4 regions of the Streptomyces sp. NPDC001231 genome follow, and region 2 is predicted to be linked to each of the others. Evidence: riboswitches for the same ligand, from Rfam matches in the RefSeq annotation. Region 2 holds a riboswitch; each other region holds the start of a gene.

The links. Region 2 has a riboswitch for cyclic di-AMP ahead of ACFY3J_RS14690 (C40 family peptidase). Riboswitches for the same ligand answer to the same signal wherever they lie in the genome.
Region 1: linked by a shared signal. The riboswitch ahead of ACFY3J_RS24990 (glycoside hydrolase) and the one ahead of ACFY3J_RS14690 (C40 family peptidase) in region 2 are both predicted to bind cyclic di-AMP.
Region 3: linked by a shared signal. The riboswitch ahead of ACFY3J_RS36995 (M23 family metallopeptidase) and the one ahead of ACFY3J_RS14690 (C40 family peptidase) in region 2 are both predicted to bind cyclic di-AMP.
Region 4: linked by a shared signal. The riboswitch ahead of ACFY3J_RS21470 (NlpC/P60 family protein) and the one ahead of ACFY3J_RS14690 (C40 family peptidase) in region 2 are both predicted to bind cyclic di-AMP.

Annotation. Positions count from the first base shown of each region.
Region 1 covers NZ_JBIAXS010000021.1:125,863-129,258, forward strand. The annotation lists gene ACFY3J_RS24985 (bifunctional [glutamine synthetase] adenylyltransferase/[glutamine synthetase]-adenylyl-L-tyrosine phosphorylase) at 1-1,638, opposite strand, end outside; cyclic di-AMP (ydaO/yuaA leader) riboswitch at 1,966-2,146, shown strand; partial or broken gene ACFY3J_RS24990 (glycoside hydrolase) at 2,154-2,321, shown strand; gene ACFY3J_RS24995 (hypothetical protein) at 2,357-2,662, opposite strand; gene ACFY3J_RS25000 (DUF6597 domain-containing transcriptional factor) at 2,919-3,396, opposite strand, start outside.
Region 2 covers NZ_JBIAXS010000010.1:123,752-127,147, reverse strand. The annotation lists gene ACFY3J_RS14700 (helix-turn-helix domain-containing protein) at 1-238, opposite strand, end outside; gene ACFY3J_RS14695 (ATP-binding protein) at 466-921, shown strand; gene ACFY3J_RS14690 (C40 family peptidase) at 980-1,453, opposite strand; cyclic di-AMP (ydaO/yuaA leader) riboswitch at 1,457-1,670, opposite strand; partial or broken gene ACFY3J_RS14685 (hypothetical protein) at 2,010-2,317, opposite strand; gene ACFY3J_RS14680 (ATP-dependent Clp protease proteolytic subunit) at 2,325-2,960, opposite strand; gene ACFY3J_RS14675 (ANTAR domain-containing protein) at 3,144-3,396, shown strand, end outside.
Region 3 covers NZ_JBIAXS010000050.1:17,597-20,992, reverse strand. The annotation lists gene ACFY3J_RS37010 (hypothetical protein) at 1-165, shown strand, start outside; gene ACFY3J_RS37005 (dihydrofolate reductase family protein) at 289-1,419, shown strand; tRNA gene ACFY3J_RS37000 (tRNA-Met) at 1,519-1,592, shown strand; cyclic di-AMP (ydaO/yuaA leader) riboswitch at 1,822-1,978, shown strand; gene ACFY3J_RS36995 (M23 family metallopeptidase) at 1,990-3,045, shown strand; gene ACFY3J_RS36990 (aldo/keto reductase) at 3,162-3,396, shown strand, end outside.
Region 4 covers NZ_JBIAXS010000017.1:60,761-64,156, reverse strand. The annotation lists gene ACFY3J_RS21480 (sensor histidine kinase) at 1-509, opposite strand, end outside; gene ACFY3J_RS21475 (response regulator transcription factor) at 512-1,258, opposite strand; cyclic di-AMP (ydaO/yuaA leader) riboswitch at 1,485-1,659, shown strand; gene ACFY3J_RS21470 (NlpC/P60 family protein) at 1,668-3,396, shown strand, end outside.

The DNA.
Region 1 (3,396 bases), on a different contig from region 2:
GTCCGCGAACCACCCCAGCAGCACGGGCAGCAGGGTCCGCTGGATGGCCGCCTTCCTGGTGACGCCGGAGGCCAGCGCCTCCAGATGCCGCAGCGCGGCCGCCGGGTCGGCGTACCCGAGGGCGACGAGCCGCTCCCGCGCGGCCTCCGGCCTCAACCGGGCCTCGCCGGGAGCGAGTTGGGCGACCGCGTCGAGCAGCGGCCGGTAGAACAGCTTCTCGTGCAGCCGGCGTACGACGCTGGTGTGCCGTTTCCACTCGCGGGTCAGCTCGGTGATCGGGTCGCTGCGCAGGCCGAGCGACCGTCCGAGCCGGCGCAGATCGGCCTCGTCCTCGGGGACGAGGTGGGTGCGCCGCAGCCGGAACAGCTGGATGCGGTGCTCCAGGGAGCGCAGGAACCGGTAGGCGTCGTCGAGTTGCACGGCGTCCACACGCCCGACGTACCCTCCGGCGGCCAGCGCCTGCAACGCGTCCAGGGTGGAGCCGCTGCGCAGCGACGGGTCGGTCCGCCCGTGCACCAATTGAAGCAGCTGCACGGCGAATTCGACGTCGCGCAGGCCGCCCGGTCCGAGCTTCAGCTCGCGCTCGACCTCGGCCATGGGGATGGTCTCGACCACGCGGCGGCGCATCTTCTGCACGTCGGCGACGAAGTTCTCGCGCTCGGCGGCCTGCCAGACCAGCGGGCCGAGCGCGGCGATGTACTGCCCGCCCAGTTCCAGGTCGCCGGCCACCGGGCGGGCCTTGAGCAGCGCCTGGAACTCCCAGGTCTTGGCCCACCGCTGGTAGTAGGCGACATGGCTGCTGAGGGTGCGCACCAGCGGCCCGTTGCGGCCCTCGGGCCGCAGGTTGGCGTCGACCGGCCAGATCGAGCCCTCCACGGTCGTCTCGGAGCAGATCCGCATCATGTGCGAGGCGAGCCGGGTCGCGGCGCGCAGGGCCTTGACCTCGTCGGCGCCGTCCGCGGCCTCACCGACGAAGATCACGTCGACGTCGGAGACGTAGTTGAGTTCGTGGCCGCCGCACTTGCCCATCGCGATCACCGCGAGCCGGCACAGCGCGTCGTCCTCGGGCGCGGCGGTCCGCGCGAGCCGGAGCGCGGCGCGCAGGGTGGCGGTGGCGAGGTCGGCGAGCTCGGCGGCGGTCTCGGCGACATCCGTGGTGCCGCACACGTCGCGGGCGGCGATGGACAGCAGGCAGCGCCGGTAGGCGACGCGTAGCCCGACCGGGTCGCCGGCCTCGGCGAGCCCGTGCTCGAACTCCTCGACCCCCGGGTGCAGGTCGCGCGGCTCGTAGGTGACCAGCGCCCGCCAGTCGCCTGCGTGCCGGGCGAGGTGGTCGCCGAGCGCGGTGGAGGCGCCGAGCACGCCGAGCAGCCGGTCGCGCAGCGGTTTGGCCGCTATCAGCGTGTCGAGCAGCTCGCGGCGGGCCTTGGACTCCGGCTGCGCCTCCAGCAGCCGGACCAGCCCGCCCAGCGCGAGATCCGGGTCGGCGGTGGCGCCCAGCGCCTCCAGCAGCACCGGATCGTCCCGGAGCGGCGCGAGGTCCGGCCCGTCCAGCAGCCGCTCGGCGTCCGAGGCATGGATGAAGCCGTGCCGCAGCAGCCGCGTGAAGGTACTGCTCCTGCGCCCCGGCGCCGTCATCCCGGCCTCCCGTCGGATCAAGCCCGTCCTGGCCAGAGCCTATCCGGACTCCCGGGCCGGAGCCCTGACGTCGGACCCGCTTTCCGCGCGGTCGGAGATCGGACGCACCCCCCTGTCACCCCTTGCGCACTGGGGGCCCTACAGCACCGACAGGTGCTTCTTCGGCCAGAGATCCGAAAACCATCGGAGTGCAGCCATCCGTATGCGCACCGTGAAAGTCACGAAAACGTAGCGGACATATCACGCACCAACCTTCACAGCAGTCACAAGCGTTGGCCAGCGTGCCCGGCGGGCACCCCGTACCCCACCGGCGAGCGACGCCGGAACGGGTGGCCTGCGCCGAGTCCGGTGCGCCTCACGGCAGCCGGAGCCGGGGACCCACTCATCCCTGGGGTGAATCGGTCCCGTTCACGCGTCCCCCACGGCGCGCACGGGATGGTAGGGCAACCCTTCCGACCACCCGCCCGAACCCGACAGCTGACCCGGTAGGCGGTCTACGGAAGGAGGCGCCACCCTTGGCGTCGCACCGCAAAGCCCGGACCACGGCCCCCCGGATCGCCGGACTGCGCACGTCCCCGGCCCTCGGTCTGACGACCGCGGCCCCCACCTCCGTGGCGCTGCTGTCCCAGACGGCGAACGCCGCGCCCGCACAGCCCCAAAAGCCCAGCCTCCCCGGCTGCGAGTGCGACTCTCTCCCCATACTGCGCCTGCTCGGCGCTTACGCGGTCGGCGGAGCCTCACGGGCCCAGTCGAAAGGCATCGGCGCGCCCTGCGGGATCACCCAAGGGTTGGGATACCGAGCGTGACAACCGGTGCAGCGTGCGACGAACGGACCGACCTCGGGGTTGGTGAGAACGCTGTAGTGGCTGGAGGGCTGGGCCGGAAGCATGTGCCCGTTCGCCGTCGTCTCCAAGCCGGGCCACTCCGGCGAGCATTGACACGGGTGCTCCACCACGAACGGGTCGCCGTCAGGAGTCCTGGTCGTGGTCTTGAAGAGCTTGGCGAAGTTCTCACGTATCGACACGGCGGCGGCCCCCCGTCACTGCGCCCGCCTCTCGGGTCCCCAGACAGTAACCGAGGTCGGCGGAGTCCATGACCTTCATTGAGTCAGCGGGCGCTGTCGGCGCTGTCCACCAGCTGCATAACCCAACCCGCTCGATTGACTGAGCAGCCGCCCCGAGTAGCTCAGGCAGGTGCCCGATTCCCCGCTCGATCGGGCACGGCTGGGGCACGGGCAACTTCCAGTCCGTAACTCTATGTGAACGGGGCGGTCGGGTACCTCAGGAGTCGTTCCGGCGTCCCGCCGAAGACGCGTACCTCGCCGGGGAGGCCCCTATGGATGCGGTGAAGTCGCGGGTGAAGTGTGCTTGATCGGCGTAGCCCAGTTCGGCGGCGAGAGCGGACCAGTCCTGCGGGGCGGTGGCCGCACGTGCGGCGGCTTCCTGCATGCGAGCTCGCCGGATCACCCACTTGGGTCCGATGCCGACGTATTCGGCGAACAACCTCTGCAGCCGGCGCACGCTCATGTCGGCGATCGCGGCCAGCTGGGACACCCGTAGAACAGCAGGGTCGGTGCTGATCGTTTCGACCAGCCTCGCCGCATTGTCGATGGCAGGGTCGGGCGTGGGCCGGAAGTCGCGCAGGAGCGTGGCTGCGAGGTGGAGCGCGGTGGGCACGCAGCGTTCGGTGATGATGGCGTCTGCCGCTGCCCGCGCTGCCGGGCCGAAGATCTCTTCGATGTCCAGGACTCGGTCGGTG
Region 2 (3,396 bases):
GCCCCGCGAGCACCAGGAGCAACTCGCGCAGCTGGGCGTCGTGGACCGCGTACGCGTCCAGGAGCGAGCGCACGTCGGCCGGTTTCACCCCGCTGGTGCCGGTCTCGATCCGGCTGACCTTCGACTGGTGCCAGCCGACCAGGCGGGCCGCCTCACCGCTGGTGAGACCCGCGCCGGTGCGCAACGCGCGCAGTTCGGCGCCCAGCTTCCGGCGGCGCACCTCGGGACCGTGCTGCATGGGCTACTCCCTCGCTCCCTCTGAACGCTCCATGCGACCCGCTGCGGATACGGTCTGTCGTCGCAGAGTTCACCGCATCGAGCGACAGATATATGCATATCTCGGTGGATCGCCACCGAGACCGGAGAGGTGATGGCAGTCTGACGGCGAAGCACCAGTGCGGGACCGTACTCGAATCATCCGCCAAGTGTCGGACTCCGGCCCCGTGGGAAAGGGACGACGTCGCCATGGCAGACCATCTGGAAGCATCCGTCACTCTGCCGAGCGATCCCGCCTCGGTCTGCGCGGCCCGTGCCTATGTGGCCGGCACGCTCGCGGAGTGGGGCCTGCCGCCGACCACGGACACCGCCGAGACGGTCCGGCTCATCGTGTCCGAACTCGCCACCAACGCCGTACAGCACACTTTGGGGCAGTCACCCACCTTCACGGTGGACCTCGTCCTCGTGCGTGACGAACGACTGCGTATCGGGGTCACCGACAGCCACCCCCGGTTCCCGAAACGCCTGCCGGCCGCCGTCCAGCAGGACAACGGCCGGGGCATGGTGATCATCCGGTGGCTCACCGCCGAGTGCGGTGGCAGACTGACCGTGAGGCCGACCCGGGAGGGCGGCAAGACGGTCTGCATCGAACTGCCGTGGACGGTTCCCGCCCGACCGGTGACGGCCGCGGGTCAGGAACCGTAGGAACGTGCGGTGACGACGTCGAAGCTCCGTCACCGCACGGCACCGCACTGCGGCCGGGTCAGCTCACCCGGCCGTACCAGACGCTCTTCGTCCAGATCTTCTGGAGCTTCACCACGTCCCCGGTCTTCGGGGCGTGCCAGATCTTGCCCTTGCCGGCGTAGATGCCCACGTGGTAGACGTTCGAGCCCGAGTGGAAGAACACCAGGTCCCCGGCTCGGCGACTGCCCGCGGAGATGTGCCGACTCTTGTTGTACTGCTGTGCGGCCGTGCGGGGCAGCTTCTTGCCCGCCCTCTTGAACGAGTACAGCGTGAGCCCGGAGCAGTCGAACCTCCGCGGCCCCGTGGCGCCCCACTGGTAGGGCGACCCCTGCTTGGACGCTGCGATCCGCAGCGCCGTGTTCGCGGTCGTCACGGCCGAGGCCTCGGAGGCCACACCCGGGACCACGATCGAGCCGCCCACGGCGGCCAGGGTCAGGGCCGAGGCCGTGCCGGCCCGGGCCATCAGCGACGGGACACGATTGAGCGCAGTCATGCGCAACCCTTCGTCAGCCGCCTGTGAAGGATGACCTGTCGGATTCGGGCTGGCGAAGTTGCCCGGCCGCGTTGCCGCGGCTTCACCCCAAGGGCTGCTCGGACCGGCCATGGCGTGACCGTTCCGGCGACCCGTCGTGCTTGGGTCCTCCACTCCTGCCGATCCACTCCTGTCGACCGGTCATCCGGGCGGCGGCAGGACTCGGCGTCCGCCCGGACCGCCCCGCCGTTGTGGCGGGGGCTTGTCGTCAGACAGGGATCTTCACCTACGGATGTCCGAAAATCCCAACGCAACCGCGTGTTTGTGTTGTTACTCACCACGCGCCCGTTCGGGTGGACACCCTCGCGATCGAACGTCTTCCCCCTCCCGCGACGACCCCCGGACCAGCAGCGGAACACCTCATTCCGCCATCCGGGGAGGCGCGTTGCGCAACTGCGGCGGTCCCGAAAAGGGAGCTGAACCTACACCGAAAGGCGGTCGGTCATTAGGGGCGATTTCACCCCGTGTCCAGACAGATGGGCCACATTGCCCGCCGAGACCGCGGCTGGGGATGACGTCAACTTCCGCAGTCGGGGGGCAGGGTGACGCGGGCCGTGCGCCGCTCGCCGTCCAGCACCCGCAGGGCCCGGACCGGAGTGTCCGCGTGCAGCTCGGTCTCGCCCCGCCGGTGCGTCAGCGCCAGGGTGTCGCGCAACTCCGCCGCCCTGCCGACGAGCGCCCGGGCGGCCCTCAGGGCCCGGTAGGTGTCTCCGGGTCGTCCCGGGTTGACGCGGCCCAGCAGGCGGCCGCCTCCAGGTAACGGTTGATCGGCTCCGCCTCGGCGCGGGTCGGCGCCGGCAAGGGCGGCAGCTCGGGTGGTGGCATCGGCGGCTCACCCCGCGTCCGGCGCGGTGCGCGTGGCCCCGCGGTTCGGGACGATTCGGTCAATCAGTCCATAGTTCAGGGCTTCTTGTGCGTCCAGCACCTGCTCCCGCTCCAGGTCGGTCCGCACCTGCCGCGCGGACCGCCCGGTGCTCCGCGCGGGCAGCTCCTCCAGGCGGGCGCGCACCCGCGTCAGCTCGTCCGCCTGGATCGCCAGGTCGGACGCCTTGCCCTCGACCGGCTCGGGCAGCGACGGCTGCCGCAGGACCACGCGGGCGCCGGGCAGCGCGTACCGCTTGCCCGGGGTGCCCGCGGCCGGCAGCACCGCCGCGGACGCGACGGCCTGGCCCAGGCGGATCGTCTCCACGTCGCAGCACACGTACCGCATCGTGTCGTGGACGGCCGTCGTCGCGCCGAACGAGCCGCCGGGGGAGTTGATGCAGAGCGAGATGTCCCGGTCGGGCGTCCAGTGCTCCAGGTGGAGGAACTGTGCGATCACGTCGTTCGCCGCGGTGTCGTCGATCGGTGTGCCGAGGAGGACGATCCGCTCCTCGAGCAGTTTCGCGTACGGATCCAGGGATCGCCGGCCGGCGCTGGTGATCTCGGTGAACTCGGGCAGGACGCAGCGGGCGGACGGTCGCGTCATGGCACACCCCTCGATGCGGCGGCGCCGGCTCCGGTCGGAGCGGTCTCTGTGAAAAATGTACAGGACGTACGTAAGTCGCGGAGGGCTCTCCCGTGCCGGGCGCGGAAACGGTCCCGGGTCGTGCACGGCGTCCTGCGGGGTGAAGCTGGAAGCACGGGCGCTCGACGACCCAGGGGACTGGCCATGGTGTTCTTCGCGATGTCCGAGCGGCGCCCTCTCCCGCCGCTCTCCGCCGCAGATCTGGTGCTGGAGCACGAGCGGCTCCACCAGGAGATCGATCAGCTCCAGCGGGCCCTGACCTCGCATGCCGTCATCGATCAGGCGATCGGCGCCGTGGTGACCTTCGGGCGGATCCCGCCCGAGGACGCCTGGCAGGTCCTGCGGGAGGTCTCCCAGCGGTCGAACACCAAGCTGCGCACGGTGGCCGAGCACGTGC
Region 3 (3,396 bases), on a different contig from region 2:
GAGCGGCAGGACCGGATCGTGGTCCTCATCCCGGAGATGCACCTGCCCAGGCCCTGGCAGCGGCTTCTGCAGAACCAGCGTGGTGCCGTCCTGGACCGCGCCATCCGCCGCCACACCGATGCCGTCATCTGCCGCCTCCGGTTCCGCATCCACCTCGGTCACTGACCCTCACCGACCGGCGGCGGCCCACCCGCTTCGCGTGCGCGGCTCCGCCACGGTGGGGCCCCGCCCGCGATCGGCGGGGTCGGTCACACTGGAGCCAGTCCGCCGCCGAGAGAGAGGGCGTCGATGCCCCACCCGTACGTCCTGCTGTCCGCCGCCGTCTCGCTCGACGGCTACCTGGACGACACCGGTCCCGAGCGCCTGCTGCTCTCCAGCCCCGCCGACTTCGACCGGGTCGACGAGGTGCGGGCGTCGGCCGACGCGATCTTGATCGGGGCCGGCACCCTGCGGGCCGACAACCCGCGGCTGCTGGTGAACTCTCCGGCGCGGCGGGCCGCCCGCCGCGCCGCCGGGAAGCCGGAGTACCCGCTGAAGGTCGCGGTCAGCGCCTCCGGCGAGCTGGACCCCGGGGCGCCCTTCTGGCACACCGGCGGCGAGAAGGTCCTCTACACGACCGACGAGGGCGCGCTGCGGCTGCGGCGTACGGGCCTGGCCGCCGATGTCGTGCCGCTGGGCGCCGAACTCGGCTGGCCCCGGCTGCTCGAGCACCTGCACGACGTACGCGGGGTGCGCCGGCTCATGGTCGAGGGCGGCGGGACCGTCCACACACAACTGCTCCAGCAGCAGCTCGCGGACGAGGTGCAGCTCGTGCTCGCCCCTCTGTTCGTGGGGGACGCGGACGCGCCCCGGCTGTTCGGGCCCGGGACCTACCAGGGCGGGCGGCTGCGGCTGGTGGAGACGCGGACCATCGAGGACGTCGTCCTCGTGCGCTACGAGCCCACCGCCCCCGGCACCGCCGGCCGCGCCGTGCCCGCGGACCGGCACTGGCTCCGGCTCGCCTGCGAACTGGCGGCCCAGTGCCCGCCGTCCCGGACCGCGTTCAGCGTGGGCGCCGTGGTGGTCGCCGCCGACGGGACCGAACTCGCCCGCGGGTACTCGCGGGAGGGCGGCGACCCGGTCGTGCACGCGGAGGAGGCGGCGCTGGCCAAGGTCGACCCGGCGGATCCGCGGCTGCCGGACGCCACGGTGTACAGCAGCCTGGAGCCGTGCGCCCGCCGCGCCTCCCGGCCGCGTCCGTGCGCCCGGCTGATTCTGGACGCCGGGGTGCGACGGGTGGTGACGGCGTGGCGGGAGCCGGACACGTTCGTCGAGGGCGCCGACGGGACCGGGGTGCTGGCGGCCGGTGGCGCGGACGTCGTCGTGGTGCCGGAGTTCGAGGAGCGGGCCATGGAACCGAACCGCCATCTGCTCGGCTGAACGGGGCCCCGTCGCACGGCCGGGAACCGTGTGACGAATGGTGGAAGGTGAGGTGGGTGCGAGCAGCCTTCCGGATGGCATATACTGGTGTCACAACGACGCGGGGTGGAGCAGCTCGGTAGCTCGCTGGGCTCATAACCCAGAGGTCGCAGGTTCAAATCCTGTCCCCGCTACTGAAGGCTCAGGGCCGGAATCCGATCAATGGATTCCGGCCCTGAGTGTTTCACGGGCACGCGTCTCTCCTTGAGGCGCAGTCAACTCGCCCGGTTTTCGGTGGTCATGGACCGTAAGGTCGCGCCGGAAGGTTTAGTGATCAAGCCGAACGGCTTGGAATCCGAGCCCCGAGTCTATTAACGTTCGATAACGCAGCACGGTCGTCCCAGCCGTCACAAGAGGCGGCTCCGTGCACGCACGCCGAATCCCGCAAGGGAACCGGGGAACCACCAACTTGGGGTGAATCGAGCGTAACCGCCGTGTACTCACGGCTTGTTTACGCGCGTAGGAGACCTTCCCGCTCCGAACCCGTCAGCTAACCCGGTAGGCGAGACGGAAGGAAAGGAGTGCGCCTTCGTGGCGTCCAACCCGCCTGTCCCGGAAGCCCCGTTCGCGCCGAGCCGGCAGCACGGAGAGACCTTCGGCTACGACAGCCGCCGCGCCGACGAGGGCCCCTGGGAGGAGTGGAACCCCACCGCGGAGTCCATCCGTCCCGTGCGCGGTCGGCACCGCGTCGCCAAGCAGCGCGGCGGCGGACTCGCCCGCAGTTCCACCGTTCTCGGTGTCGGCGTCATCGCCGCGGTCGGCGCGGGCGGCATGGCGAGCGCCAACAGCGGCAAGCCGCCGGTGTCCATCTCGCTGCCCGACCTGCCCTCCGTGGGCTCCCTGTTCGAGGACTCCGACGCCGCCCCCGCGGGCTCGTCGACCGCGCTCAGTGGCGTCGGCCTGACCACCGCCGAGGCCGAGGACGGCACCTCGGACGCCGGCGAGGTGCTGCGCAACCGGATCATGGCGCAGGCCGAGCAGCAGCAGGTCCAGATCGAGGCCAAGGCCCAGGCTGATGCCGAGGCCGCCGTCGCCAAGAAGGCCGCCGAGGAGGCGGCGAAGGCGCGGGAGACGGCCGAGGCCAAGGCCGCCGCCGAGAAGAAGAAGGCGGAGGAGGAGGCCAAGCGGAAGGCCGAGGAGGCCGCGAGGAAGGCCGAGGAGGCCCGGCTGGCCGAGCTGGCCAGGCAGTACGCGCTGCCCACCTCCTCGTACACGCTCACCTCCACCTTCGGCCAGGCCGGTTCCATGTGGTCCTCCGGCTACCACACCGGCCTCGACTTCGCCGCGCCCACGGGCACCCTGCTCAAGGCGATCCACACCGGCACCATCACCGAGGCCGGCTGGGCCGGCTCCTACGGCTACCGCACGATCCTCACCCTCGAGGACGGCACCGAGCTGTGGTACTGCCACCAGTCGTCGATCAGCGTCAGCGTCGGCCAGAAGGTCAGCACGGGCGACGTGATCGGCCGCGTGGGCGCCACGGGCAACGTCACGGGGCCCCACCTCCACCTGGAGGTCCACCCGGGCGGCCAGTCCACCGGAATCGACCCGCTGGCGTGGCTGCGCGGCAAGGGCATCACCCCCTGACGGACATGGACCGGTCTCACCCCTGACGAGCCTGTGAGAGCGGTTTGCGCAACCTTTGCGGCCGGATGCGGCCCGGCCCGGAATGGGTCGCTCCGGCGCGGTTGTTGATGTTGGGCATGACTTCTCTACGCAAACTGGGTTCGTCCGATCTCGAGGTCTTCCCGCTCGCCCTCGGCGGCAACGTCTTCGGCTGGACCGCCGACCAGGAGCAGTCCTTCGCCGTCCTCGACGCCTACACGGCCGCCGGAGGCAACTTCGTCGACACCGCCGACTCCTACTCCGCGTGGGTGGAGGGCAACCAGGGCGGCGAGTCCGAGACGATCATCGGCAAGTGGATCAAGGAGCGCGGCA
Region 4 (3,396 bases), on a different contig from region 2:
CGCAGTCCGGCGAGTGGGGTGCGCAGGTCGTGGGAGATCCAGGCGACGAGCTCCCGGCGGGAGGACTCCAGGGCACGCTCACGCTCCCGGGCCTCGGCGAGCCGGGCACTGGTGGCCGCCAACTCGCGGCTCAGCGACTCAAGTTCGGCGGTCGCCGGACGGTGGGGCGCGGCGAAGTCGCCGTGGTCGCCGAGCGAGCGGGCCGCGCGGGCGAGCTCGCGGCTGCGGGCCACGACCCAGCGGCCCAGGAGCAGCGCGGTGGCCAGGGACACCACCGCCGCCATCGCCACGACGGTGGTGACGACGGACAGGTCGTGTGCGGACAGGAACATCGCCTGGGCCACGGCCAGGGTGCCCGTCAGCATCGCGCCCACCGCCACGGCGGCGACCACGGCGAGCGAGGCCGTCAGCGAACGCCGCCGGATCAGCCGCAGCGCACCCGCGCCGACCAGACCCGCCACTGCGGCGCCGAGGAAGGCGTAGAAGGCGATGAACAGGTTGTCCCGCACTGTCAACTCCCGTCGTGCCCGGTGGGGTCGAACCGGTAGCCCACGCCCCACACGGTCTGGATGAGGCGGGGACGGGCCGGGTCGGCCTCGACCTTGCCGCGCAGCCGCCGGACGTGGACGGTGACCGTGGAGAGGTCACCGAAGTCCCATCCCCACACCTCGCGCATCAGGTCCTCGCGGCTGAACACCCGGCCGGGGTGGCGCAGGAAGAAGGAGAGCAGGTCGAACTCGCGGAGGGTGAGCGCGAGTTCGGCGCCGTCCCTGGTGGCGCGGCGGCCGGCCGGGTCCACGGCGAGTCCGGCCGCGGCGAGCGGCCGCGGCGCGGTGGCGGGCCGGGTGCGGCGCAGCACCGACTCCACCCGCAGGACGAGCTCGCGGGGGCTGAACGGCTTGGTGACGTAGTCGTCGGCGCCGACCTCCAGACCCAGGATGCGGTCGTCCTCGTCGCCGCGGGCGGTGAGCATGATGACCGGCACCGGGCCGCGCCCGCGCATCCGGCGGCACACCTCCAGTCCGTCCATGCCCGGCAGCATCAGGTCGAGCACGACCAGGTCCGGCCAGTGCGCGGCGGCCCGGGCGAGCGCGGTCGGCCCGTCCGCGGCACGGTCGACGACATGGCCCGCGCGGTCCAGGTAGCCGGAGACGATCTCGGCGACCGTGGCATCGTCCTCGACGACCAGTACCCGCGCCGCCCCGGTCGGCCGCCGCTCGCCGGACCCGGCACCCGTGGACTCGTAAGACTCCTGCATGCCTCCAGCGTGGCACCACCCCCACGCTCACGCCGCCCCCGAGCGCTCCCCGCCCTCGGACGTCCGCATTCCGTAAGGAAGCCGGGCCGGACGAGCGTGAGGCACCTCACGGGAAGGTCACGAATACGTATCGGACATTCCACGCTTCATTCTTCACACCAGGCACACATGTTCGCTAAGTTGACGACCAGGCCGCACGATTGCCTCCGGCGAGTCGCGTCGGATCGTGCGACCTCCGCCGAGTCCGGTACGCCCCCACAGCAGCCGGAGCCGGGGAACCGACCAACCTCGGGGTGAAGCGGCTCAACTGTCCCTCCGGACAAGGGCCGTAGGGCACGCCTTCCACAGAACGTCCGCCCGATGCCGAGAGCAGAACCGGTAGGCGGCCCATGGGAGGAGTGCGTCTTCCTTGACGCGGGAACGACCGAGCGACGACAGGCCCAGCCGCGCCGAGGTCCAGCAGCGGATCAGCAGCCTCTACGACCAGGCGGAGAACGCCACGGGGAATTTCAACGCCACGCGCGCGATGAGCAAGAGCGCACGTACGCGGCGCGGTTCGGCTGCCTTGGGCGGTTCCGGGGGATCCGATCCGGCGATCGATCGGGTGGCCAGGAAGTGGTTCGACGTGGGGCGTGCCCAGTTGGGTCCGACCATGCCCGCGGTCCTGCCGCCGGACCGTATGCCCAACTCGGCCAACTCCCCTTCCGTCGCGCCGAGTAGGCGTCCGGCGGAGGTCCGCGAGGGACTGGGCCTCGAGGCGGGCAGGGCGCCTCGGCCGGAGCTGACCGCGGGCCCGGCGGGCCCGGTGCCCGAACTGCCGGCGGCGGTACGGGACACCACTCCCCCACCGGAATTGCCCGCCGCACCCACCGCCACCGTGGCCGCCTCCCCCGTGGCGGAACTGACCGCCCGCTCCATGGTGCCGCCTGCCACCGGAACGGCGGGACCGGTGCCCACAGGCACCATGGAAGTACTCCCCAACAGGACCATGCAGCCGCCGCCCACCGGCACCATGGGAGTACTCCCCGTCGGCATCATGCAACCGCCACCCACCGGCGCAATCGACTCGCTGCCGAACGGGACCACAGGGATACTCCCGACGGGAACCATGGAAGCGCCGACCACCGGCACCATGGGAGTACTCCCCGCCGGCATCATGCAACCGCCACCCCCCGGCAACATGCAGGCGCCGACCACCGGCACCATGGAAGCCCTCCCCAACAGCACCATGCAGCCGCCGCCCACGGGGACCATGGGGACCCTCCCCGCCGACATCATGCAGCCGCCGCCCACCGGCACCATGGGAGTACTCCCCGTCGGCATCATGCAACCGCCACCCACCGGCACCATGCAGCCGCCGCCCACCGGCACCATGGAGGCGCTCTCCGCCGGGACCCTTGAGGCGTCGGCCACCGGGGCCATGGAGGTGCTCAGCACCGGAAGTCCGGGCACCGCGACCCCGCCCGCGGGCCCCGTCGCGGGGTTTGCGGGCGTGGCCGAGGCGGGTCGTGAGGTGGTCGGCGGGGCGGGTGTCTCGGTCGCGCGCCACCGGCAGGGCGCGGTGCGGCGGCCCGCCAAGGAGCGGATGCGGAACAAGCTCGCCCTGGCCGGCGAAATGCTGTCCAGGCACGCCGCGCAGCAGAGCGCGCCGCCGCCCGCCGCCGTCGGGGCGCGCCCGGCCGAGGAGCCCCGGCCCGCGCCTCAGCCGGAGGCGGCGCAGTGGCAGCAGCACGCCACCGGACTGTTCGACACGACCCCGCCGCTGGACGGCAACTCGCTCTTCGACGCCAGCCAGGCCGGCGGCCCGGGAGCGGCGGGCGAGCCGGGGGCCGCCACCGGCCCCGACCCCGCCACCGGCCCAGGCGTCGGCGTCGGCGTCGGCGACAGCCCGTTCTCGGCCTACGAGCGGAAGGCCGCCAAGGCGCTGGCCTTCGCCCGCGCCCAGATCGGCAAGCCGTGCGTGTGGGGGGCCACCGGCCCGGGCTCCTACGACTGCTCGAGTCTCACCCAGGCCGCCTGGCGGGCCGCCGGGGTGGCGCTGCCCCGTACCACCCACGAACAAGTCGGCTCCGGCGCGGCGATCCAGCTCGCCGAACTGGAGCCGGGGGACCTGATCTTCTTCTACGGCGAGGTCAGCC